Regions from separate parts of the Paenibacillus sp. FSL H3-0329 genome, predicted to be linked through region 3. Evidence: predicted binding sites of a transcription regulator. Region 3 holds the regulator's gene; each other region holds the start of a gene.
The links. Region 3 encodes LexA, which represses DNA repair genes until DNA is damaged. Its sites were predicted from a motif close to CGAACATATGTTCG; they were not measured.
Positions count from the first base shown of each region.

Region 1 (8,280 bases), 1.4 Mb from region 3:
CTGCAATAACTGCCGCTGCCCACAGACTGAGCGAGGCTGCCAGCAAGGGCGTGGCCATGGTATTGATCTGAAGTCCGATCAATTCTGTAGTTAATGTGGTGCCGATGTTGCTGCCCAAGATAATGCCAAGTGTGCGGGCATAGGTGAGCAGGCCGGCATTGACCATGCCGATAGTCAACACCGTTACAGCAGTACTGCTCTGGAGTAAGGCGGACAACAGGCTGCTGGCAATCATTCCTTTAATAGGTGTTGAGGTAGCTCTATTTAGACTTGTAGTTAATAGAGGGCCTGCTAGCTTGGACAACGCCGTTTCCATCAGCTTCATGCCGGCTAGAAAGATAACAAGACCATATATGATAGGGAACAGCAAATCACTGAACATAGGGCATACTCCTTTGGACGAGGGTTGTACACCAATATATGAATGTATTGCATGGGACATGTATAAAAACATTTTTAGAAAAACAGGGAGTTGAAGTCATTGCCATCGGTTATTTTAGAACGCAATCGCAAAAAAAGACTGGAACAGGGCCATCCATGGGTCTATGCAGGTGAAGTCGCATCGGTAGAAGGAAATCCGGAAGCGGGGGGATTAGTAGATGTCCTTAATCATCAGGGCCGATTTTTGGCCGTGGGATATTACAATCCAGCGTCACAGATTCGGGTAAGAATTGTATCACAGGGACCCCTTGCGATCATGGATACAGCCTTTTTTGCAGAACGTTTTGCGAATTGTCTGCAACACAGAAATCGGTTCCTTCCGGGTGCGGATGCTTATCGCTTGGTTTATGGTGAAGCGGACTTTTTGCCGGGGCTTATTGTAGATCGATTCGGAGATATTTTGGTTGTGCAGCTGCTTACGCTCGGAATGGACAAGCGGCGTGCAGAAATCGTCGAAGCATTGGTGCAGGTTATGGCACCGCGCGGAATCTATGAGCGCAGTGATGTTAGTGTGCGCGAGCTTGAAGGTATGGAGCAGACAACGGGTTTGCTGTATGGGGGGTGTCCACGGCATGTAACTGTGAGTGAGAATGGCCTGAAGCTGGTCGTTGATATTGAAGAAGGCCAGAAGACTGGCTACTTCTTTGACCAACGTGAGAATAGAGCTTCTATTGCTCCGCTCATGAAAGGCTGGGGGGGACGAAGCGGCATTACGCTGCAGGAAATCGAAACTGAGGAGGGTTCGCTACAGACCTTGCCAGTTAATAAGAGCGGTAAACATGTAACGTTCCCTTATTGGGACGGTGCGACAGTGCTGGAATGCTTCTCACATACGGGCAGCTTCACGCTGCATGCCTGCAAGTATGGCGCGAAAAAAGTAACCTGCCTCGATGTTTCAGCGCATGCCATTGAGAGTGCCAAAGTGAATGTGGAGCTGAACGGCTTTAGCGATCGTGTTGAATTCGTAGTGGATGATGCTTTTGCATATTTACGGAATCAGGTTAAAGGACTAGAGGAACGTTCTGAACGGGCGACAGTTGCAAGTGGAACAGAGACGGCAGCAACTGCTACAAATCCTAAATCCGGAGGCAAAACAGCCAAAACCGACACATCCAAGCCGATGACGGCAGGTGGAGGAAGAACTTGGGATGTAGTCATCCTGGACCCTCCGGCGTTTGCCAAAACCAAAAGTGCAGTAGCTGGCGCTTGCCGTGGTTACAAGGATATCAATCTGCACGGGATGAAGCTGGTGAACGAAGGCGGCTATTTGGTTACCGCAAGCTGTTCTTACCATATGCAGCCAGATCTGTTCCTCGAAACGATTGCCGATGCAGCTAAAGATGCTGGCAAGGTGTTGAGACTTGTGGAATGGCGGGCCGCAGGCAAAGACCACCCACAAATACTTGGCGTTAATGAAGGACACTATCTGAAGTTTGCGATTTTTGAAGTGCGGAGTAAAAAATAAGCCTGAAGGTCAAAAAGGTTTACATTGCCAAGTAACAAATAGGATAAAAGGGCTGGACGTAGGGTGGCCGTGAGTCGACTGTAAGGCAAGTAGTTGCCAACGGACTCAGATGACTCTATTTAGCGTAAACAGCCTATTATTGAATTCTTACGGACCCCAAAGGCGCTATTGCTCTTAAAACACCCGTAATGCAACACATTTTCGAAGAATAGCGTCAATGGGGTCCGAAAAGTTGCCAAAACAGCACTGAATCCACGAATAACGGCTCCTGGGTCTGTAAGTAATTAATGAAACAAGCCTAGCCGAAAATGTGCAATTTGAACGCAGAATACCGAATGCCGAATGCCGAATGCCGAACGCTGGACGCTGGACGCTGGACGCTGAACGTTGAGCACTGAACACCGAACACCGAACACCGAACACCGAACACCGAACACCGAACACCGAACAGTCTAACATTGACCCTATGCTCCGACATTGGCAGCTCTAATCTAACGTTGCACATCTGGCATTAAAAACAAACTAAATACTCTAAAAAGCAAGCCGCCAAAATCCGGAGGTTTGCTTTTTTATATTTGTACTCGTAGTTGTTTATCCTTTGTAAAACATTAGAAAATACTAGCAAACACATGTTCCGATTAGTGTGGTTATGATATACTGAAGGGACGAGGAATCACTGAACTTTTTTAATTGGAGTGTAATCAATAGGTGGATATTTCACCTTGTAATTTATATATTTTCTCCGCTACGGAAGGAGTCTATCATTTATGTCGGTAACCTTTTTACTAGGCCGCTCGGGCAGTGGCAAGACAACAAAAATATGGGAATCTATCTCTTCTTCCTTAGAGAAGGAACCGCTTGGTGCGCCGATTATTATTCTTGTGCCAGAGCAAGGTTCTTTTGGAGCAGAACGGGGGCTTCTGACCGTAGGGAATGTGAAGGGAAGCCTTCGGGCGCAGACACTGAGTTTTTCGCGGCTTGCCTATCGTGTGAAGCAGGAAACTGGTGGCAGTGCAAGTCTGCCAATCAGTGATGAAGGTAAGAAAATGTTAATTTACAAAATCATCAGTCGTCGCAAAGAGGAACTGAAATTGTTCGGTGCCTCAGCAGACAGACCGGGTTTTGTGGAACGTCTGAACCAACTGCACACGGAGATGAAGCGTTGCTGTTTAGGTTCCACTGATTTAGAAGAGCAGTTGTCCGCTATGCGAGGAGCTATTGCAAGAAGTCCTATTCTTGAGGGTAAGCTGGATGATTTGCAGCTGGTATTCAGCGATTTAGAGAAGGAAATGTCACGTCTCTATATCGATGAAGAGGATCGTTTAGCAGAACTGGCTGAGCATATTCCTGATTCCTCCTACATTCGCGGGGCGGAGATTTGGGTAGATGGATTCCATGGATTTACTCCGCAGGAATTCGTAGTGCTTCGAGAATTGATGCAGCAAGCTTCGAAGCTGACCGTTTCGCTTACAATTGATCGTCCTTACCCATATGGAGATCAGTTGAATGAGCTTGAATTGTTTCACCCCACTGCGGTTACTTACATTAAACTGCGTGGAATAGCTGAAGAGCTGGGCATTGATGTGTGGGACGAGCTGCTGGAGCCAACGGTTCTTCCACGTTTTGAACAAAGTCCAGTACTTGCTCACCTTGAACGGGGATATGATCGCCGGAAGGCCTGGATAGGTGCGGATGAACTGGCAAGAGAGGCTATATCCATAGGCGCCGCAGTTTCGCACAGAGCAGAGGTTGAGGGAGCACTGCGCGAAATGACTAGACTGGCGCGTGATGAAGGTGCAAAATATGGCGAAATGGCTGTATTGATGCGCAATATTGGCGATTACGAGCAGCTGATCCAACCGTTGTTCCAAGATTACGGAGTGCCATTTTTTCTGGACCAGAAGGTAAATGAGCTGCATCATCCGCTAGTGGAATTTATACGTTCCGCGCTGGATGTAGTGCGTCGTCGCTGGCGTTACGAGGATGTATTCCGTTGCGTAAAGACGGAGCTTTTGCTTCCGCTAGACGGTAGTATTACACGTGAGGATATGGATGCTTTAGAAAACTATGTGCTGGCTTGTGGGATTCAAGGGTATCGCTGGACGGATGGCCGCTCCTGGAAAGGTATTCCTAGCTTGTCGCTGGAAGGCGGCAGACAGATGGATGATGAACTGCTTGCTACTATGGAACGATGCCGTGCTAGTATAACAGGTCCATTATTTGCTTTTGAGAAACGAATCCAGAAAAGCCGTAGCGGCCTTGAACTATGTACGGCAATGTACAAGCTGCTTGAAGAGACGGATGTTGCACGAAAGCTGGAGAAACTCAGTGTTAAGTCTATGGAGAAGGGCCAACCCGAGAAGGCTAGGGAACATAGCCAGTTGTGGGGTGCGGTACTTGATCTGCTAGATCAGATAGTAGAAATGATGGGCAATGAAAGACTTGAGTTTGAAGTGTTCACCGGAGTTCTAGAGACAGGACTTGCTGAGCTTAAAATGGGACTAGTTCCGCCCGCACTGGATCAAGTATTGGTCGGCAATATGGATCGGACTCGCCCAACGGGGGTTAAATACGCTTTTTTGCTTGGATTTAATGAAGGTGTTGTGCCTGCGCAGTTTAAGGAAGATGGAATTCTCTCGGAAGGTGAACGCTCCGTACTAGAGAATGCTGGAATGGAGCTTGCTCCCGGCGCTTCTCGTAAACTACTGGACGAGCGGTTTCTGATCTATAATGCGCTAACGACAGGAAGTCAAAAGCTCTGGATTAGCTACGCTACAGCGGATGATGAGGGCAAAGCTCTCCTTCCCTCTGAGGTTATCCGGCATTTGCATAGAATGTTCCCAAGGGTTCAAGAGCATAGTTTGTCAGCACTTCCCCCTGCGGGACTACCGGCAGAAGTCGGAAATCCTATTCATCTCGGTTTCATTGGTCAACCAGAACAGAGTCTTCGCGCATTGATTATGCAGCTGCGGCAGTGGCGCCAGGGGACAGAAATTCCGGAGCTATGGTGGGATGTGTATAACTGGTTTACTAAGAACGAAAATCGTAAATTTCAACTGGAACGTTTGCTAAGCTCACTGTTCTATCGTAATGAGGGAACGAAGCTAAAGCGTGGCACAAGCCTCAGATTGTATGGTGGCTCAACACTGCGGGGCAGTGTGTCCCGGATGGAGAAATTTGTTGCGTGCTCATTTTCCCATTTTGCGTCCTACGGACTAAGACTGAAGGAGCGTCAGCTATATAAGCTGCAAGCACCTGATATTGGACAGCTGTTCCATGCTGCGTTAAGTGATATGGCGATAAGACTGAAACAAGAGGGACGGGGCTGGGGCAGCTTGTCTCCGGATGAATGTCGGCGTGAGGCCAGTGAGACAGTAGAGCGGCTATCTCCGATGTTGCAGGGTGAAATCCTAATGAGCTCCAAACGTTACGGGTACATCTCCCGTAAACTTAAGAATATTGTTGGACGTGCTTCTGTGATTCTGGGCGAGCACGCCCGCCGGGGCAGCTTTGAGCCAGTAGGGCTGGAGCTGGACTTTGGACCGGATAAGGAGTTGCCGCCTTTAAGGATTACGCTGCCAAATGGCTGCGTGATGGAGGTTGTTGGCCGGATTGACCGTGTAGATATGGCCCGTGGAGAGAACGGAATTCTTCTGCGGGTAATTGATTATAAATCGAGCCAAAAGGATCTCAAGCTGCATGAGGTGTATTATGGATTATCGCTGCAAATGCTGACTTATTTGGATGTGCTGCTAACATATTCGGAGCAATGGCTGGGGCAGCCGGCACTTCCAGCCGGCACACTTTATTTCCATGTGCATGATCCGTTGTTGACCTCATCCAATGGGATGAACAAGGAACAGGCTGAGCAAGAGCTGTTGAAACGCTTCAAGATGAAAGGACTGCTTACAGCAGATCGTGAGGTTGTCTCCCTGATGGATACCACTTTAGACAAAGGGTATTCTTCTATCGTGCCTGTAGCAGTAAAAGCTGACGGCAGCTTTTATAGCAGTGCTTCAGTAGCTACACCAGAGCAGTGGGGTCATCTATTATCCTCCGTTAGAGGGACAATTTTGGATATCGGGACACGGATTACAGAAGGTGATGTGGCGATTGAGCCGTACCGAATTGGGCAGGAGACCGCCTGCACATTCTGTTCCTTTAGACCTGTCTGCCAGTTCGATGAAGCTGTGGAAGGCAACAGCTATAACAATCTGGGTAAGCCAGGGAAGGACGTTATATGGGATCTGCTGTCCCGCAAAGGAGGAACTACACCTTGAGTAAGAAGGCTGAAATAGAAGCGAAACCGGAAGGAAGTATATGGAGTGATGACCAGTGGCGCGCCATTGCGGAGAGCGGTGATGACATCCTCGTTGCTGCGGCAGCAGGTTCCGGTAAGACGGCGGTGCTGGTAGAACGGATTATTCGAAAAATCAGTAAGGAAGAGAACGGCTTCAGTGTAGACAGGCTATTAGTAGCTACGTTTACCAAAGCTGCGGCTGCCGAAATGCGGCAGCGGATCAGGGAAGCCCTTGATCGGGAGCTGGAGGAGAATGGGGAGAACGACCATTTGCGCCGTCAGCTATCCCTGCTGGGCAAAGCTTCGATTACAACGTTGCACTCCTTCTGTCTGGAAGTGATCCGGCGTTATTATCAAATGATTCCGATTGATCCGGGTTTTCGCATATTAAATGAGCATGAAGCGGAGATGATGCGGCAGGAGCTGCTCGAAGAGTTGCTGGAGGAAAAGTACGGTGAAGCAGGTGCGGATGGCGAGGATAGCATATTTGTGCAGCTAGCTGATTGGTTCAGTGGTGAACGCAGTGATGATGCAGTGCATGCGCTCATACAGCGATTGCATGATTATGCCCGCAGCCATCCTTGGCCTGCGCAATGGCTCCGTGATACTGCAGCTGATTTCTCATTGCCAGACACCGAAAGTCTGGGTGGAACGCCATGGGTGCTGAGCATTCTTGAAGAAGCGAAGCTGACACTTGCGGGCGCAGCCAGTCAGCTGATTCAAGGCCGAGAGATTGCACTGCAGCCGGGCGGTCCGGCACCCTATGCTGAGAATTTAACCGCTGATCTTGAGATGGTAAATGCACTGCAGGATGCCGTAAACGAACGACCTTGGGCAGAATTATATGATATTTTCATGGAAGTATATTTTGGGAAATTAAAGGCTTGTAAGAAGGATTCGACAGATCCTGGACTGCAGGAAATGGTGAAGGAACTGCGCGATAGTGTGAAGAAGAGTATTTTAGATCTTCAGAAAGCATTGTTTGGCCGTCCGCCTGAGGTGTTTTTGAAAGAGCTGAACGAAGCGGCTCCACTGATGGCAGAGCTTGCAGAGACAGTGATAGCATTCGGTGAACGTTATAGAATTGAAAAAGCAGGAAGAGGTCTAGTCGACTTCAGTGATTTGGAGCATTATTGTCTGCAAATTCTACGCCATCCGGACTCTACGCCCGGTTATTCCCTGCCTTCTGATGCAGCTATGGAGTACCGTGCTCAATTCGATGAGGTTCTGCTGGATGAGTATCAGGATACGAATAGTGTGCAAGAGGAGATTGTGCGGCTAATATCCCGTGAAACACCCGGTAACCGGTTTATGGTCGGAGATATGAAGCAAAGTATCTATCGATTCCGTCTGGCGGAGCCGGGGCTATTCCTGGATAAATACCGCAGCTTTGGCTCACACCAAATCGATGATCTATCTGAAATTACTAATGAATCATCTAGCGGTTCGGTCATCGATCTGGCCCGTAATTTTCGCAGTCGCATGGAGGTTGTAAATGCCGTGAATATGATCTTCCGGCAGATTATGAATGAGACGGTAGCGGAGATTAATTATGATGAACGCGCTGAGCTTGTTTACGGAGCGAATTTCCCAGGTGCAGCAGAGAAGGGTCCTGATACCTTTTTTGCACCGGAGTTATTATTGATTGATCGTGGTTCGGCAGCAGGGAAGTCAGAAGAGACCTCTGAAGACGGTGAGGCGCCACTTCAGGAGAGTGAAGCCATTGAGAGCGAGACGGCGCAGCTGGAAGCGCGGGCAATTGCCCGGCGTATTTCACAAATGACGGGGATGACCGGTGGATCGCCACTGCTTATCTACGATAAAGGACTCAAGATTATGCGTCCGGTTATTTACGGTGATATCGTGATCCTGCTTCGCTCGGCAAGAATCTGGACCCCTCTAATCATCGAAGAGCTTCGGATGGAAGGAATCCCTGCTTATGGTGATCTGAATAAAGGTTATTTTGAAGCTACAGAAGTGGAAATTGCACTTTCCCTCTTAAAAATAGTTGATAATCCTCAGCAGGACATTCCGCTGGCTGGCGTACTTCGTTCACCTGTGGTCGGATTATCGG
Region 1 covers NZ_CP150150.1:5,223,679-5,231,958, reverse strand. Annotated here, with positions in the region: gene NSQ66_RS23170 (Na/Pi symporter) at 1-382, opposite strand, end outside; gene NSQ66_RS23165 (class I SAM-dependent rRNA methyltransferase) at 482-1,906, shown strand; gene addB (helicase-exonuclease AddAB subunit AddB) at 2,674-6,186, shown strand; gene addA (helicase-exonuclease AddAB subunit AddA) at 6,183-8,280, shown strand, end outside.
Region 1: addB (helicase-exonuclease AddAB subunit AddB) is a predicted target of LexA. The motif match lies at 2,529-2,542, and genes of this name have one in related genera.

Region 2 (8,280 bases), 1.3 Mb from region 3:
GCGTAGGGTTCGTCTGCAAAAATCACCGTGGTACTTACGAGGGGAGCTTTGGCAATCTGGGTGTATACTTTATAAAAATCTTCCTTCTTATAATTTCTTGTCTCTATTAGATAATGAATGACTTCTCTGTTCATATGATTTCGGAAGGAGTGGAGGGCTAAGGATGTTATTCCACAGATTAACAGGATTAGAACGATGAAGATTAATTTTGTATTTTTCTTCATTAATTCCCTCCATATAGATAATTTGTATATAGTATAAGATAATATACAGAGACTATTATGTCATTCATAGATATCTTGTAAATGTACAAATAAGAAAGGAGGTAAGAATATGACGCAGGAAGAAGAGAAAATACTGGAGCTGGAGCAGCGAATTAAGGTGCTGGAAAACCAGGCAAGTCCGAGGCTGCCGGGGATGAAAATCTTATGGTTTTTAATTTGGGGTTGTGTAATACAAAAAGGCAGCAAATACCGATAGTAATCCAGGCGTAGGCGAACGAAGAATTGCCGGGACATACTATATTTGCTGCCTTTTAACTTATGAAGAATAATGATTCTCTTTTAGTCTTCTTTGGGTTCTTGCAATAAAATGGAGAAGGTCCCCGTTTCGTGATCCACCTCAATCGTCTCAATGCCCACAAAATCCGGGATTTCGGGGTGTACTGCATCTACATTATAATCCGGATGAGTCAGTAATAATTCAATTACTTTAATGGCTTCCATGTCGTTCCCCCTCACGAGAAATTCCACCATAAATGAATATGCAGAGAACTACTGCAACTAAGCTTATTATCTCCGTGATCCGTTGCGAATATGTGTCTGTCGTTCTTCGTTTCTTCCCATCACGGCCAATAATTGCCCTTGGAACACACGTCTTTGGATCTGATCAATCCGCTGTAAGGCCAGCTCGGCAGGTACTTGGAATTCTGCTGCAAGATAGGAGATGGCATCTTCCCGTTGCTCAGGCAATGTCATGCGGGAGATCATGGAGTAAGGCATCGCCGCATACAAGATAAAACGCTCGGATTCGTCCTCCTGTGCCCGCGTGAAATGCTCTGGCATCAAGGTCTGATTATCGCTGCCATGGCGAAGTAGATGACACAGTTCATGAAGAAACTCTAGCCGTTGAAGATTGGCTGGAAGGCGGTTGTCGATAAACAGGCTGTACATCCCTGCAGACGCTTCAATGCTCTTGCTTCTCACATCCAAATAATGAACCCAGATATTAAGCCGCTCTGCAATATACGATATTGAAATTTGCGAAGGCTGATGAAGATTTAATCGCTTGTATAAATCCTCCGTCCATTTCTCAAGCACAGTCATTTGATAATATGATTTCATGTTCTCCAACTTATTCACCTCGTTTAAAATCACTAATAAATCACTAATGGGATCGTATGTTCGCATAAATGTGCAAAAGAAAAGCCCGAAGGGCTATGTAGAGTAAAAAAAAGTCTAAGGATACATAGGAACGTTCGTTCTCATGTATCCTTAGCATAAAGCAATTACACACTAATATCAAGTGTTTTTCCCAAATTCGGAGCAACGCTTTTGCCCAGCATTTCCACCATAGTTTGGCTCTGGGTTTCAGCCTGATTCTTGGCAATATTCATGACCTGTATCCCAACATTTTGAGCTAAGGATGCTTGGCTCATTGCCATTGATAATGCAGCTATATCCATATTGCACCTCCTTTGTGTATATCCTGTTTATCGACTGTCCGCCTTCAATTCATTAGGTGATTGGCATTTGTTTGCCAATTCGCCCAAACGGCTTATCTCCTTTTTACATATCTTGTGCTGTAGTCATTAATCATTAGGAGGAATTGAAAATGGGTATGGAACATGGTTGTGGTTGTAACGTAGGTCCGGTAGTAAGTCCAGCATCAGTAGGTCCGGTGTGTAGTCCTTGGACTTCTACAGGAGCAATCCTGGTACTTTTCATCTTGCTGGTTATCATCACTAAAGCTTGCTTATTCTAAGTTAGCTGATGTGAAGTATAGCCCCGTCTGGCGAATGCCAGGTGGGGCTATTCTGTTGCCTGGGGATGGTCAGACAGATCGTTATTTAAACATAAATTCTACCCGGGTTCCGTCTGCATAATCCTCCAGCTGATTGCCAACCCAGCTTCCTGCCCCGCGGTTATCGCTTGGCGTTATGTATTCAATGTCGGCACCAACGCCGCCTTCCTCACACATAGCCATTGGCCATTCATCCCGGTCATATCCCTTTTTAGTAGGGATCCCTTTTAAGGACTCTTTGCGGTTCTCTTCAGCCTGCTCTCGGTTAATCGTACATGTGGCGGATTCACCTTTCGCAATGGCATCCTGAATATGCTTGGCGGTCTCAGGATAGCGGTCTGATGGGAAGGTTAGCTGAACAACACTCGAATTGGATGGAGACGAGGGGTCTGTAGGCTCTCCGTTTTGTTCAAACCAGTAACTAGCCAAAGCAAGTAATGCAACAATGATGAGACTGGAGATCCATTTTTTCACTTTCAATTCTGCTCCTCCTTTTTTGGCACTTAAAATAGTATATCTTATATCATAATTCAGTGCGATTTAATATAATTAGGGAAAATAAAGGAGGACGGAACTGGATATGGAGTACATAATTACCATTGAGGATCAGACGCTTATTACGGCTGCCGAAGATATAATTACCAGACGTTATGAATGGGGGCGTCATCATGTGGGTGCAGCGCTTCGTACTAAAACAGGAGAGATTTTTACAGCGGTACATGTGGAAGCCAGCATGGGGAGGATTACAGTCTGTGCAGAAGCGATGGTGATTGGCAAAGCGATATCCGAAGGTTATAAGGAATTTGATACGATTGTTGCGGTAAGGCATTCTGATCCAGACAGCGAGGAAAAAGAGATTAAAGTAGTCTCTCCCTGCGGCATGTGCCGAGAGTTAATTGCGGATTACGGAATAGACTGCAAGATAATTGTATCGGAGGATGACCGATTAGCTAAATATGAAATCACTGAGCTATTGCCTTTAAGGTACACGAGATAAGAAAAAAAGTAATGAGGAGCCGCTGAGCTCCTTTTTTTGTTGAGCCGTGAAATTATTCAGCAGTTCCTTATATCGTCCCAACTTATTTTACAACTTCATGTCCATTCGCTGAGTTCATGTCACTATTGTCCCCATACTATAACTTAAAAAGATTTAAAAGGATGGTGAGAATAGATGGAGCAGCGGATTATTCGTCAGATGGTTGATTCAGCATCAAGGTTCGTGGGCGATGTGCAGTGGCAGATGGCTTTTCGCAGATTACAAATGGCTCCGGCGGATTCGGGACTGTCGTCCTCGGCTCAGCTATTGCTGAATACCCTCTATTACTTGCAGGGAAAGGGTGTGATAAGCGGCCAACATGATTATTTGGAAAGTGCAGACGAGCTTATGGAGAAGCTTAAAAATACCAGTGGGCAATATGCTGCGCTTCATGGCTACGAGCTGGGCGCAATCAATAATCAGTCCCAGGCTCTAATTGACAATCAGCGGAATTGGGTCGTCAACAGTGCGATACGCTGGTCTAGGTCCGGCGGGATCGTAACGATGTGTTATCACGCTGCATTACCGGGGACAGCGCCAACTTGGGGGAATGTAAATACGAGCCTAAGCAATGCTGATTTTGATAAATATATAACCCCAGGTACCACCCAGTATAATGCGCTGTTAGCTGATCTGGATAAGATAGCCTTGTCGCTGAAAAAGCTTAATGACGCAGGGATTCCTGTACTTTGGCGGCCGTATCATGAAATGAATGGTGGATGGTTTTGGTGGGGGCAAAAGAGCAATTACGTTGCATTGTGGAACCTTATGTTCGATCGTTTTACCAATTATCATAAGCTGCATAATTTATTGTGGGTTTGGAGTCCAAATGCAAAAAATCAGTGGTGTGATGAGCCGGCAGAATACTATCCGGGCAGTGATAAGGTAGATGTGCTGGCGCTCGACATTTATGACGCGGATTTCAAGATTAGCCATTATGATAATTTATGGGATCTGGGTCGTGGCAAGCTGATTGCGATTGGTGAGAATGGAGAGCTTCCGTCTGCTGAACTGTTGTCCAAAACGCAGCCCAAATGGTCTTATCAGCTGACCTGGGGGAAACTCCTCTATGAGAAGAATACCGATGCTGTGATAAAAGCTTTTATGAACGACAAAATGGTATTCACACGAGAGGAGTATGCTGCTGAGGCCGCCGCTTTCGCTGCTATCGGGGATAGTGTGCTGGAGAGTGGACTCTGTGGGCAATACTACAATAACATGACGCTTAGCGGCACACCTGCACTTTTGCGTACGGATGCCAATATTAACTTTTCATGGAGACAAGGTTCGCCTGATCCTGCCATTCGTGTAGATGCGTTTTCTGTGCGGTGGAGTGGGAAGCTGACGGCTGCTTTTAGCGAGATTTATACCATTTATTCCTACTCTGATGATGGGATACGGGTATGGATTGATGGCGGGCTAGTCATTGATAGTTGGGTAAATCAGAGCGGCCAGGAACGAAAAGGAAGCATAAGTCTGATAGCAGGTAAGCCGTATGAAATAAAGGTGGAGTATTATGAGAATGCGGGCGACGCCCGGGTTGTTTTGCAGTGGGAGAGTCCTAGCCAGATCAAGGGGGTTATCCCAGCGGGGGCATTTTATCTTCCTTAAAAAAGAGTACTTCAAGTGTACAAGCGCAAGCAAAAAGCCCCGGTTTTCCGGGGCCTTTTTACGTATGAGCGTCTTAAATTTGTTCGCGGTAGCTAATGTTGTTGGCGATCTTCTCGTCACGAACGGCTTTGCGCAGAACATCTTTGACGGTTTGGGCATCATGGATTTTTCGAAAAAGAAGCTGAGGCGCTGAGGCATCATCAGAAAATACAGTTAATGACCCGATGCCAAGCATCCGGTCCATTATTGACTGTTTCACGGATAAATCGCGTACGCGCAGCAATTCGATTTCTTCAACATTTTTACCGATAAGTCCGGTCTTTAACATAATGCGCTGACTTGTAATGGTATATGAAGTTGTGTTAAGAGCTATAATTCCTTTAAGTCGATCTGAGATGCCGGCAGGTTTGCCTTTCCAGAGCACAACTTCTTGATTGACATGATTATCTTCTGCTGGTCGATGGGCGGTCACTGGAGCGGTACCGTTAAGGCTGGTTCCACATTCTCCACAAAATTTAGCGCCCTGCTTGTATTCCGCTCCGCAGGTGGTGCAATAAGGCATAAATACCCTCCTTTTCTGATCACAATTAAAATAATTATAACATAACAGTCATTTTACATATATTTCATTTGCGCTTTACACAAACCGACATTATCCTGTTAAGTGGAGGGATAAATAATGAAAAAAGCTTTACTAATAGGAATGCTGATGATGACTGTCATCCTTAGCGCCTGCAGCAATAATTCAACTTCATCGGCACCTGCCACGGAAGAAGAAGTGCAGGAGACTGTGCAAAACTTCTACAATGAAATGTCTAAACTTGAAGAGTCGGGAAAATCTTCTTTAGCGGAGTTCAATGAAGCCATTGCGGGTTATTCAGCAGGAGAACTCACGGACAAGCAGTTGGAGAAGAAAATTAAGCAATTCCAGAGTACCGCAACTGATTTATCGAATCAAGCCGAGAAAGTAAAAATTTCCTCCAGCTTGCCTGAAGACATTCGTAAGTTGCTTGAAGAGTCTAAAATTTCCTTTGAAAGTGCTTATTCTTTAAAAAAAGAGGCTTCTCAGGGCGCAGATTCCGCAAATGTTACGGCTGAGCAATTTAATGAATTGAATCAAAAAGCTGATATAGCGATGTTGTTCGGTATCTCCAAGCTTAATGAGGCAAGAGAAGCAACTGGACTTATAGATTCCGAAGGTGAAGCTACCTCAGTATCTGGAGATGTTGTTCAAGAATAAATCAAATCAGGCGCTGCACAGTTTATCTGTCAGCGTCTTTTTGCTGCGAATTTTAGCTTGAATAGATATACATTAATATACATCTTTTGAATAAAGAGTGACCCTTAAAAAGGTATCTTTTTCCTGATTATTGATTAATATGCGAAGATGCGGATATAATACAAACATACGTTCGTGTTGAGAGGAATAGATATATAATTAAGGAGGGGTTACCATGGGCAAAAAGCTGGAGAAAAACGGGCTGTGGGAAAGCAGCCGCATGATGCTGCCGGAGCATAAGATACGAATTATAAGAGATGAACGGGAAACGCTGCGCCGCATCAAGCCTATTCTGGATGAGCAGAAGCTGGAGGAGATTGAATGTACACTGGCTTTGTCGTTGCGGAGTCATATACGAGTGACAGTTGTTCTTTTTGACCCTTTTGAAAATACGATGTTAAGTGGTTTTGTGACTTCCATTCACACCCACTCGCGTGAGTTTAAGCTGCAGTGGGCGGAGGAATGGAAGTGGATCGATGTGGATGATATTGTCGAGGTCTACATCGTTTAATGCTGAGAACCGTTGCCTTCGCTTTTCTCATAAGCGATTAAGGTAACGGTAGGATTACCGGTCAGATGTGCAATGGAAGCTTCAGCATTCCGAATAATTTCCAGTGCTTCTTCCTGTTCACTAAGGGCTGCAACTTTATAGCTATCGCTATGAATATCCATATGTCTCCCACCTTTCGTTAAATATTTTGTCCTTTTTTGTGGAAATCATCCTAAAGGGGACAGGGGTACAGGCAAATAGGGCAGCGGCATCATTGAATATACCAAAGGGGTGATTCTATGCTGACTTTGGAGCAATTGAGGGAAAAATCCGCGGCGCGTCTGGTCGGGCTTCATCCTGTCTTGGCGGCAGGTGCGAATGTTTTGATTCAGCAAAGCCATGCGAGAGGAGTCCCTATCGTTATTACTCAGGGTCTACGGACCATTGCTGAGCAAAATGCTTTGTATGCGCAGGGGAGAAGCAAACCAGGACCGATAGTTACCAACGCTAAAGGCGGTACCAGCTATCATAATTATGGTCTTGCGTTTGATTTTGCGCTTTTGCTGCCGAATGGCACTAGCCTTTCTTGGGATATCAATCGTGATGGTGATAAGGATAAGACAGCGGATTGGCAAGAGGTTGTACAGGAGGCTAAGCGGCTTGGTTTAGAATGGGGCGGGGACTGGACCTCTTTTAAAGATTATTCACATCTGCAAATGACTTTCGGTTTAACTATAGATCAACTTCGGGCAGGTAAACGTCCAACGACGGACCAAGCCAAAGAGGCTTTAAAAAAGATTACCGGAGGGGATGATCAGGTGAACAAAGACGTTACAGTGACCATTAACCTAAACGGCCGCAAGCTTACCGATGGCGTTCTTGATACCGGAATAACCTATGTGCCCATACGTGCGCTGGCTGAGGCGCTTGGAGCAAAGGTTACTTATGATGCTGTGACTAAGACAGTTAATGTAGTAAAAGAGTAAAACCACCATGCATAGACAGTGCCGTCCAAGGGGAAATTATCAGTGATAACTAACCTTAAAGGGAGGCATAACACTGTGAACAAGCTGATAACAAGCCTTGCATGCGGTACTGTATTATCAATGAGTCTAATGGGAGCTAGCTATGCATCAAATGCCGTGGGATCAGCAGCATTGGGCGGTATCCCAGCCGCGAATACCGGGATGGATGGGACTGCGGAACACACTCGGATGATGAATACGGAAGGCAATTTAATGAACGGCACCACGGGAACAATGAATCAGCATGAGAGCATTATGAAAGATAAGATCCGCATCGATGATAATTACAGACCTAACAACTACAGAACCAACAGCACTGTCAACCCGGCAACCAACACCACACAGACCGGCAAATACCGTGCAACTAGTACAACAACGAATGCTGCAACTAACAAAGGATCTAACTGGGGCTGGCTCGGTCTGCTTGGACTTTTGGGTCTTGCCGGAATGAGAAGCAGAAGTGACGAGCGTAGATAATCCGCGTCTATAATAACCCGTGTCGGTTCTGGCTGAACGGGTTATTTTTATTGTGAATAATTTTTTTTCGAAAAAGGATTGCGCGTTATCGATATTCATGATATTATATTTCTTGTCGCGTTATATGTGAACAACGTATGAAGCTTCAACACATAATATGCCGGGGTGGCGGAACAGGCAGACGCACAGGACTTAAAATCCTGCGGTACGTGAGTACCGTACGGGTTCGACCCCCGTCCTCGGCACTAGAAGAACAAGGGTTTCAGCTCATTAGAGCTGGAACCCTTGTTTGTTTTTAAAGTGATTTGCTAACATTTTGCTAACGGCGTCTCTTTTTTTG
Region 2 covers NZ_CP150150.1:5,097,228-5,105,507, reverse strand. Annotated here, with positions in the region: gene NSQ66_RS22630 (hypothetical protein) at 1-224, opposite strand, end outside; gene NSQ66_RS22625 (hypothetical protein) at 334-480, shown strand; gene NSQ66_RS22620 (hypothetical protein) at 564-725, opposite strand; gene NSQ66_RS22615 (ImmA/IrrE family metallo-endopeptidase) at 792-1,343, opposite strand; gene NSQ66_RS22610 (YjfB family protein) at 1,508-1,684, opposite strand; gene NSQ66_RS22605 (hypothetical protein) at 1,834-1,983, shown strand; gene NSQ66_RS22600 (NucA/NucB deoxyribonuclease domain-containing protein) at 2,065-2,496, opposite strand; gene NSQ66_RS22595 (cytidine deaminase) at 2,603-3,019, shown strand; gene NSQ66_RS22590 (glycosyl hydrolase) at 3,194-4,669, shown strand; gene NSQ66_RS22585 (PH domain-containing protein) at 4,743-5,231, opposite strand; gene NSQ66_RS22580 (hypothetical protein) at 5,349-5,909, shown strand; gene NSQ66_RS22575 (YolD-like family protein) at 6,124-6,459, shown strand; gene NSQ66_RS22570 (hypothetical protein) at 6,456-6,620, opposite strand; gene NSQ66_RS22565 (M15 family metallopeptidase) at 6,738-7,424, shown strand; gene NSQ66_RS22560 (WGxxGxxG family protein) at 7,500-7,940, shown strand; tRNA gene NSQ66_RS22555 (tRNA-Leu) at 8,100-8,185, shown strand.
Region 2: NSQ66_RS22615 (ImmA/IrrE family metallo-endopeptidase) is a predicted target of LexA. The motif match lies at 1,393-1,406, and genes of this name have one in related genera.

Region 3 (8,280 bases):
GGTGATGGTTTCACTGGCAACACTTGAACTTGAAAGGAATTAAGTGTAAACAGAACCGAAGGGGTTGTATGGAGTAGAAGAAGTGTGCCATAACCATAATCAAAAAATGGTTGTTGGCACACTTCCTCTTCTTCTTCTTTTTGGTACCTTACTTCATTTGAACGCCAATTTCCGTTTGCTGAGGTTGCAAATTTCGCGTATGAGCCCGCTATAAGACCCAGCAGACCTTATATGAAGCTTTATCCCACATTTTGGATACTAAAGGACCCCATAGTCGCTATTGGCATTAAAAACACTCAATATGAGCCTCATTCTTAGGAATAACGTCACTGGAGTCCGAAACCATGCTCCAAAGGCTGAAAATAAGCAAATAGCGTCATCTGGGTCCGAAAGTCATGGCGCGTAGCAGAGGAATTTAATGTTAAAATATCTTATATATAGATAACTAATTCTTACCTGCGAAGGAGTAAGTTCATGCAAATTTTTATTTACATAGGCTTGGGATTTTTTATAATTTCAGGTATATGTGTTGGAGCCTTCACGACAGGTACACAACAAAGAGGTAACTTTTATTCGGAATCTAAGCAAGACCGTAAAGCTAAAAACAAAGTAGCGAATGGGTCCGCTTTAGGTGGTCTTATTTCATTAGCTATAGCTGGGATTCTTTATTTGTTGTAATTGAACGCAAAATATAAGGAGGAGGAGTGTGCAGATGGTAAAGATTTTTAATGAAAATACGGTCTCATTTACTCAAAAACAGTCCCCGATCCCAGAGTTTGCTTGGCATACGAGTGAAAGATTAGCTGAAATGGTGGGCTCCAAGCATTTAGTTTTTGATATCAGATCTTTAGATCCTGATAAATATTCTTATCCTTATCATTTTCATAGAAATGCTGAAGAAATATTTGTGATTTTAGCGGGAAAAGCGATGTTAAGAACACCGGAGGGTTTTACGGAGGTTACTGAAGGGGATGTAATATTTTTTGAAATGGGACCGGAAGGGGCGCACCAGCTTTATAATCATACGGATGCACCATGCAGGTATCTGGATCTCCGAACGAATCAGGGAATAGATGTTTGCGAATATCCAGACTCTGGAAAAATCAACATTTTGCCTTATCAAGAAATCTATCAAGCGGATGAACAGGCGGATTATTATAAGGGTGAAGAGCATGTAAGGGAAAAATGGAATGGGGGAGCGTAATTGATTAAAGATCGTTGGTTTACAGTAACGGAAATTGATCCGACCACCTATGCAATCAGTGAATATGGACATTGGGAAAAGGTGCATTCTTTTTTACTCTTGGGGCAAAAACAAGCCGCGTTAATTGATACGGGATTAGGTATTGATAATATAAAAAGAATAACGGATCAGTTAACGGATTTACCTATCGCTGTCATAACTACACATGTGCATGCAGATCATATTGGCAGTCACGGACAATTCGAGACAATCTATGTTCATAAAGAGGATGAGGATTGGCTGATTAACGGAATAAAAGGCTTGTCCCTTGCCCAGATTCGAAAGGATATGAGTCGAGACATCACTCTTCCTGTTCCTGAAACCTTTGATCCTAACAGCTACATACCTTTTCAAGGGAAACCAACGGCTCTTTTACAAGAGGGGGATGTGCTCGACATAGGTGGGCGCGAAATAGAAATTTACCACACACCAGGTCATTCGCCAGGTCATATCAGCCTATTTGATCATGCCAACGGATATCTGTTTACAGGTGATTTATTATATGACGTTACGCCAATCTATGCTTTTTACCCTTCGACTAGTCCGGTTGATTTAGTGGCATCCTTAGAGAAGATTACAGAAATTCCAGGGGTTACCCAAGTATATGGCTCTCATAATACGCTGGGTTTAGATCCATCTATTTTACAAGAGGTCAAAAAGGCAGTTCGTGAGTTACGTGAGCAAAAAGTAGTGGCACATGGTACGGGTATTCACCAGTTTGATGGGTTTAGTGTGCAATTTTAGGTTCTTTCTATTTCGAAATCAAATGAGAGGTATGGCGATAACAACTTAATTATTCAGATACGATTGACCTGAAGAGTGCATGCAATTGTTGTACTTGGGAGTAAGCTTCCTTGTACTGGTTGTCGGATTGTCGAATAGGCAATAAACCCGGCAAGAAGGAAATACAATACACAGGCGTTTCTTTGCTGTTCATATATATTTTAAGCGTGAGTTCTTCTATCACATTAGCTTCTTCATCAGGTTCCTTAAGGACGTTAATATCTGCACTAGTTGCAGTTGTTTTGCTGTTTTGTTGTCTTTTGGAGACTTTTGAAAGGGTAAGTGCGTTAACCACAATCTCGGATCCCATTACATTATCGAAAGAGTATAGCTTTGCTACTGCTTTTTTGTTGCTCTTCGGATTTCTGGTGCCTATTGCTAATTTTTTATTAGGTTCGTTAAGTGCGATCAAGTGAGATTGATTGGGGGGAATGAATGTTTTGGTGAAAATGATGTTAAAGGATGCAGCCGCATTAACTAGCATAGAAATATCAGATGAAGTGGATAGCGTTTTCAATTTTATAATGGCGGCACTTAGAATTAAAACAACTCCTAAAATAGCAAATAAGTACACTAAGATAATCAGCATATAATCACCTCCCAGTTATCTCATTAGACTCAAATTGTTGCTTATTGAAAGATATGCCTGAATGATCCCCACTAGTATCTTTTAAAAGGGAAATTCGTGGAATTATAGGATCGGCTTCGGAATTAGCCCAAAAAAAGCACCCGGAGAAACCTGCCGATTCTGCAAATGGCGCAAAATTGGGGGTTGCTGCAAGGGTGCTTTTTAAGGTAAGTATGTAACCTATAGAAAATTGAAGGCAGTGATATGATCGGTATAAACAATCAGCTGTTTGTATTCGATCGGAGTCCCATAACTAGCATAAGGTCTTAAAGTAACGTCATTGAGGACAACAAAGTTATAGCTGAAATTTTTATCAGGGTGTTCTGCTCCCAAATAAGATATGTATTCGTCTACTATTACATCATCCATCAAAGATTTTAAATCAAATACATCCTCTTTGTTGGAGACGGCTGGAGAGACGATTCCCTGAATGCTGCCAAAAGAGGTGAGCAAATTCACTTTTTTTCCACTAGCTTGTTCATCATTTAAAAGTAAACCGGACAGCTTACCCAGTGCATCGACTTTAAAATCGACGAGGGTTCTAATTTTTGAGTTATTCAAAACTAAACACATCCTTTTCAATTTGCAATCCTGTTAACAATATTCGACATATAATCACCAAACTCCTAGTATGCTAATGAAAAAATACTTACTTATGTAATGACCCCCATTCTGTATATGGTGATTTGGGGGTTGTGACGTCCTCAGCGAATTCAATTCCTTATCGTTACTCGTGTTCCTATAGGGACGATAGCTGCGAGTGTTAACACATCCTCGTTGTACATCCGGATACAGCCGTGGGATACCTCTTTCCCAATGGAGGAAGGATCATTCGTTCCATGAATCCCGTAGTGTGGTTTAGACAGTCCCATCCAAAAGGCACCAAAGGGACCGCCTGGATTGGGTTGTTTGTTAATAATCGTGAATTCTCCCACTGGGGATTGGGTTAACATCTTACCAATGCCGACAGGGAAACCTCTAATCACAATATCATTGTCCAGAAGATATAACATTCGTTGGGTCAGATCTACAATAATTCGGTAATTTGGCATTATGCACAACACTCCTTTCTAATTAGGATATGAGCAGAACGCCTAAACGGTTATTCATAGAAAATGCCCATTTTAGCGAACGAGAACAAATGTTCGTTAGTGGTTGAGAAAGCAAAATACACAGAAAAAAGGCTGTTCCGCATTTGCGGAACAGCCTTTTATGGTAGGAGTGCATACTTAGTGGATATCTCGAAACAATCCGATGACTCTTCCGAGAATAGTTACGCGATTAAGGCGAAGAGGCTCATAAGCTGGATTCTCCGGCTGAAGCCGTATATGATCACGTTCCTTGTAAAAGGTCTTAACGGTTGCTTCATCTTCTTCAGTCATGGCTACAACGATATCTCCGTTGTCCGCTGTTTGTTGTTGGCGAACAATTACATAATCACCATTCATAATGCCAGCATCCACCATACTATCACCCATAACTGACAGCATAAATACTTTGTTGTCACCTACATAGTGAGTAGGAAGTGGGAAGTAGTCCTCGATATTCTCTGTAGCAGTGATAGGTACCCCGGCGGTAACTTTACCTACGACAGGAATCCGTGAGATGGTCTGGGCGAATTGGTGAACATTCTCTGAATCCTCTTGGCCTAGTAATTCTATTGCACGTGGCTTCGTTGGATCTCGACGAATAAGTCCCTTCTTCTCAAGCCGGTCCAAATGACCGTGAACTGTGGAGCTGGAAGCAAGGCCAACAGCTTCTCCAATTTCCCGGACGGAAGGTGGATAACCCTTGCTGCGGACTTCGCTTCGTATAAATTCCAGGATCGCCAGCTGGCGACTTGAAATCTTTGACATTGGAATCAACCCCATATAGTAATGTTTGGGAAAATTATAACATAGAACTACCGTTCGCACAAACATAAGTTCTAACTATTATAAATATTAATCTGCTAGAGTTAAAAAATGGTAGACAAATGATAATAAAATGTACCACTTGAGTCTCTCGAAAAAAAGAGAACAATTGTTCTGAAATAGTATTGAACAAAACACATGTTCGTGTTATTATGAATTCGAAAGTAAGAACAAGTGTTTGGAGGATGATAATTATGCTAAAATACAGTACATATCGCAGCATCTACGATAAGGCCCCAGTGGTTGAATCTTTAGGACATAATGACGTTGCCCGTAATTCCGCTAAGGTGAAAGAGATAACGGAACGTTTGCTAGGAGGGATGATTTCGTTGTTCCGTCAGGACTTCTTTATTAAGTTAATATTGATTATCGTGCTAGTATTTTCTGGCCTAACAGTAGTGGGAAATGTATTTGCAGGATCGACGACTATAATGAAGGAAGAGAAGCGGATTGTGGTTGAACGTGGAGATACACTATGGAGTATTGCCCTTAAGAATAAACCGGCTGATATGAAGACAGTTGTTTATATAGAAGGAATTAAACGTTCAAGTGGGATTAAGAGTAGTCAAATTAACGCTGGAGACATACTTACTTTACCTATTTATTAATTTTCTGAGAACATAATAGAATGACCAGTAGAGCTTGCAGGGAGTAGACCTTGACAAGCTCTTTTTCTCATGGCAGAGTTAGAATTAATTTATAGGGGGAGGGAAAGTATTGAATATTGATGAGTTGGTCGCGCGAATTAACGAATTGGCACGCAAACAGAAGAGCGTAGGCCTTAATCAAGAGGAAGTGGCGGAACGCGCCAAGCTTCGTGAAATTTACCTGGGGAATATCCGCAATAACTTCCGAGCACAATTAAATACTATTGAAGTAGTAGATAACGATGAGCATGAACAAGGTAACAAGGGGCTTTAACATTAGCTCGCTGTTCCTTTTCATAGATATTTCAGGATGACTAGGGGGAACGCACATGGCCCGTTCTTGGGAAAGAATGGTTCAACGCAACACACAGCAAATCAACAAGCAAAGAAAGAAACAAGGCAAGGATACGATTTATGCCTCTAAATCTCCTACCCAGAATGCCGAAGTCTTTAAAGGTCGCAACATTGCATTTCCGGTAGTGTTAGTGATACTTGGCACTATGTTTTGGGTAGTTGGTTCTATTGATCAGGCCAAAGGAAACGGCATGCTGGCTAATTGGTTGGGAGTAGTACTGTACTATTTGCTGGCAGCGCTATTGTTCTTCCGTCGTCCGTACTTGAAGGTGGAAAAAGCAAGACTGTCTACTATTAAATTCAATCGCGAACGCGGGCTTCCAGCTGCAGATATTGAGAAAATCACCCTTTCGCGTGGAGCTGTAGTCATTAAGCACAAAGGGAAACGTACGAAATGGATTTTCACAAGACTTATGAATCGCTATGATACTAATGCGATGAGTACACGATTAGAAGCATTTGCTAAAGCTCACAACATTGAAGTAGTTCACGAATAGAACTAGACCAGTTAAAGGGAGAGGGAGACCTGTAATGCCAATTTCTGCTGTACTATTTGACCTTGATGATACATTGCTGTGGGATGATCGGAGCGTCGAAGAAGCATTTCGTTCTGCTTGTGAAGCCGCCGGGGATACGATTGATCCACAAGAACTAGAAGTTGCAGTTCGTAAGGAAGCAAGTAGCTTGTATGAATCTTATGAGACGTTCCCATTTACAAAGATGATCGGAATTAATCCATATGAAGCACTCTGGGCTAACTTTACGGCAGGTGAACAGCCAGAATTCCGTCAATTGGAGCAGCTTGCACCGGTTTATCGTAAAGAGTCTTGGCGTCGCGGACTTGCAACCTTAGGGGTGGAAGACGAAGCACTAGCTGAGACCTTGGCAACTAAATTCGCAGCAGAGCGCAGAAAACGTCCATACATCTATGAAGAAACAATGCATGTACTGGAGCAGTTACGGGGTCAAGTGAAGCTTTTGCTACTTACGAACGGTTGTCCTGCACTGCAACAAGAAAAACTAGATGGTGTGCCAGAGTTAATTCCTTTCTTTGATCATATTGTGATTTCCGGAAGCTTTGGTAAAGGCAAACCGGATAAGGAAATTTTCCTGCATGCTTTAGAGCTTCTTGATGTAACTCCTGAGCAAGCGGTTATGGTCGGCGATAAGCTTACAACGGATATCCGTGGGGGGCTGGCAGCAGGGTTGACCACGGTCTGGATTAATAGAAAAGGTAGAGCACCTAGTCTTGATATTCATCCGGATCATGAAATCAATCACCTTGAGGAGCTTCTTCCACTAGTTCAATCCTTGTAAGATATACAGAGCTATTAGCTCCAACATAAAGACTTTATAAAAGCAGCGAGTTTCTGAGATCCTAAGAAACTCGCTGCTTTTCTGTACATACATACTAACATAAGGATTTCATTAGATTTTTAAGTAAATGATTTAAGTCACAAGTCTAATGCGGAATTGATGCAAAATACTGAAAAACCAATAATAATGTGTATAATAGATGGAGATGTATAACATGAATTGGTAGATTTTTATTATTCGATAATGATTGGGAGGGCTCCAAATGATGAGATCGAAGAAATTAGTCGCTGTATTATTAGGTGCAACACTTCTAGTACTAGGTGGATGTTCTTCAAATGGAACCAAGCATTCAGAAATACATAACATGAATATGAACATGTCTATGGAACCTATCAAAGTCGAACTACAATGGAGTCCTGAAGAAGTTGTTGTAAATCAAAAGGTAACCTTTGAAGCTGTGGTGACCCAAGATAACGAGGCAGTAGATGATGCAAAAGAGGTTCTGTTCGAAATTGTGAATAAAAATGATGAGGGACAGAAAATAGAGCTTAAGGGAAAGCTAATAGGTAAAGGAGTCTATCAAGCAGAAGGGACCCTTGAAAAGGAAGGACAATATAATGTCACTTCACATGTGACAGCCCGGACACAGCACTCTATGCCTAGCAAAGAGCTGTCTGTGAAACCATGATTCAAAGGTTCACAACGGTTGCTGAGCAATAACAGATAAAGCAGAGTGGAAAGGAAGGCTTTTCGAAATTCCTTTATTCTGCTAAACTTACTCTAATGTTTTACTGGGGGGACTATTAGTTGGCTAAATATACACTTGAGGAAAGCTTACAACAAAGGATTTTGATCCTTGATGGCGCAATGGGCACAATGATCCAACAGGTGCCTCTTACTGGAGAAGATTTTGGTGGCGATGAGCTGGATGGCTGTAATGAAATGCTGGTATTAACACGTCCAGAAGTCATTCAGACGATTCATGAGCAGTATCTCGAAGCAGGGGCTGATCTCATTGAGACTAACACATTTGGTGCAACCTCTGTTGTACTAGCTGAATATGATATTCCTCAGCGCGCACGTGAGATCAATCTAGCGGCAGCAGAGTTGGCCCGCAGAGCAGTAGACAAATATGACACACCTGACCGTCCGCGATACGTCGTGGGGGCTATGGGTCCAACAACAAAAACGCTCTCAGTAACTGGAGGCGTTACTTTCCAAGAGCTAGTTGATAGCTATGAGGAACAAGCAGTGGCATTGATCGACGGTAAAGTAGATGTTTTGCTGCTGGAGACCTCTCAAGATACACTTAACGTTAAAGCTGGAAGTATTGGTATTCGTAATGCTTTTGAAAAGACTGGCATCACATTACCGGTTATGATTTCAGGAACAATT
Region 3 covers NZ_CP150150.1:3,833,640-3,841,919, reverse strand. Annotated here, with positions in the region: gene NSQ66_RS16930 (hypothetical protein) at 1-43, shown strand, start outside; gene NSQ66_RS16925 (DUF5316 domain-containing protein) at 475-678, shown strand; gene NSQ66_RS16920 (cupin domain-containing protein) at 713-1,204, shown strand; gene NSQ66_RS16915 (MBL fold metallo-hydrolase) at 1,205-1,987, shown strand; gene NSQ66_RS16910 (hypothetical protein) at 2,037-2,615, opposite strand; gene NSQ66_RS16905 (hypothetical protein) at 2,835-3,215, opposite strand; gene NSQ66_RS16900 (L,D-transpeptidase) at 3,368-3,706, opposite strand; gene lexA (transcriptional repressor LexA) at 3,884-4,510, opposite strand; gene NSQ66_RS16890 (LysM peptidoglycan-binding domain-containing protein) at 4,762-5,175, shown strand; gene NSQ66_RS16885 (DUF896 domain-containing protein) at 5,285-5,488, shown strand; gene NSQ66_RS16880 (hypothetical protein) at 5,544-6,065, shown strand; gene NSQ66_RS16875 (HAD family hydrolase) at 6,100-6,885, shown strand; gene NSQ66_RS16870 (FixH family protein) at 7,148-7,573, shown strand; gene metH (methionine synthase) at 7,693-8,280, shown strand, end outside.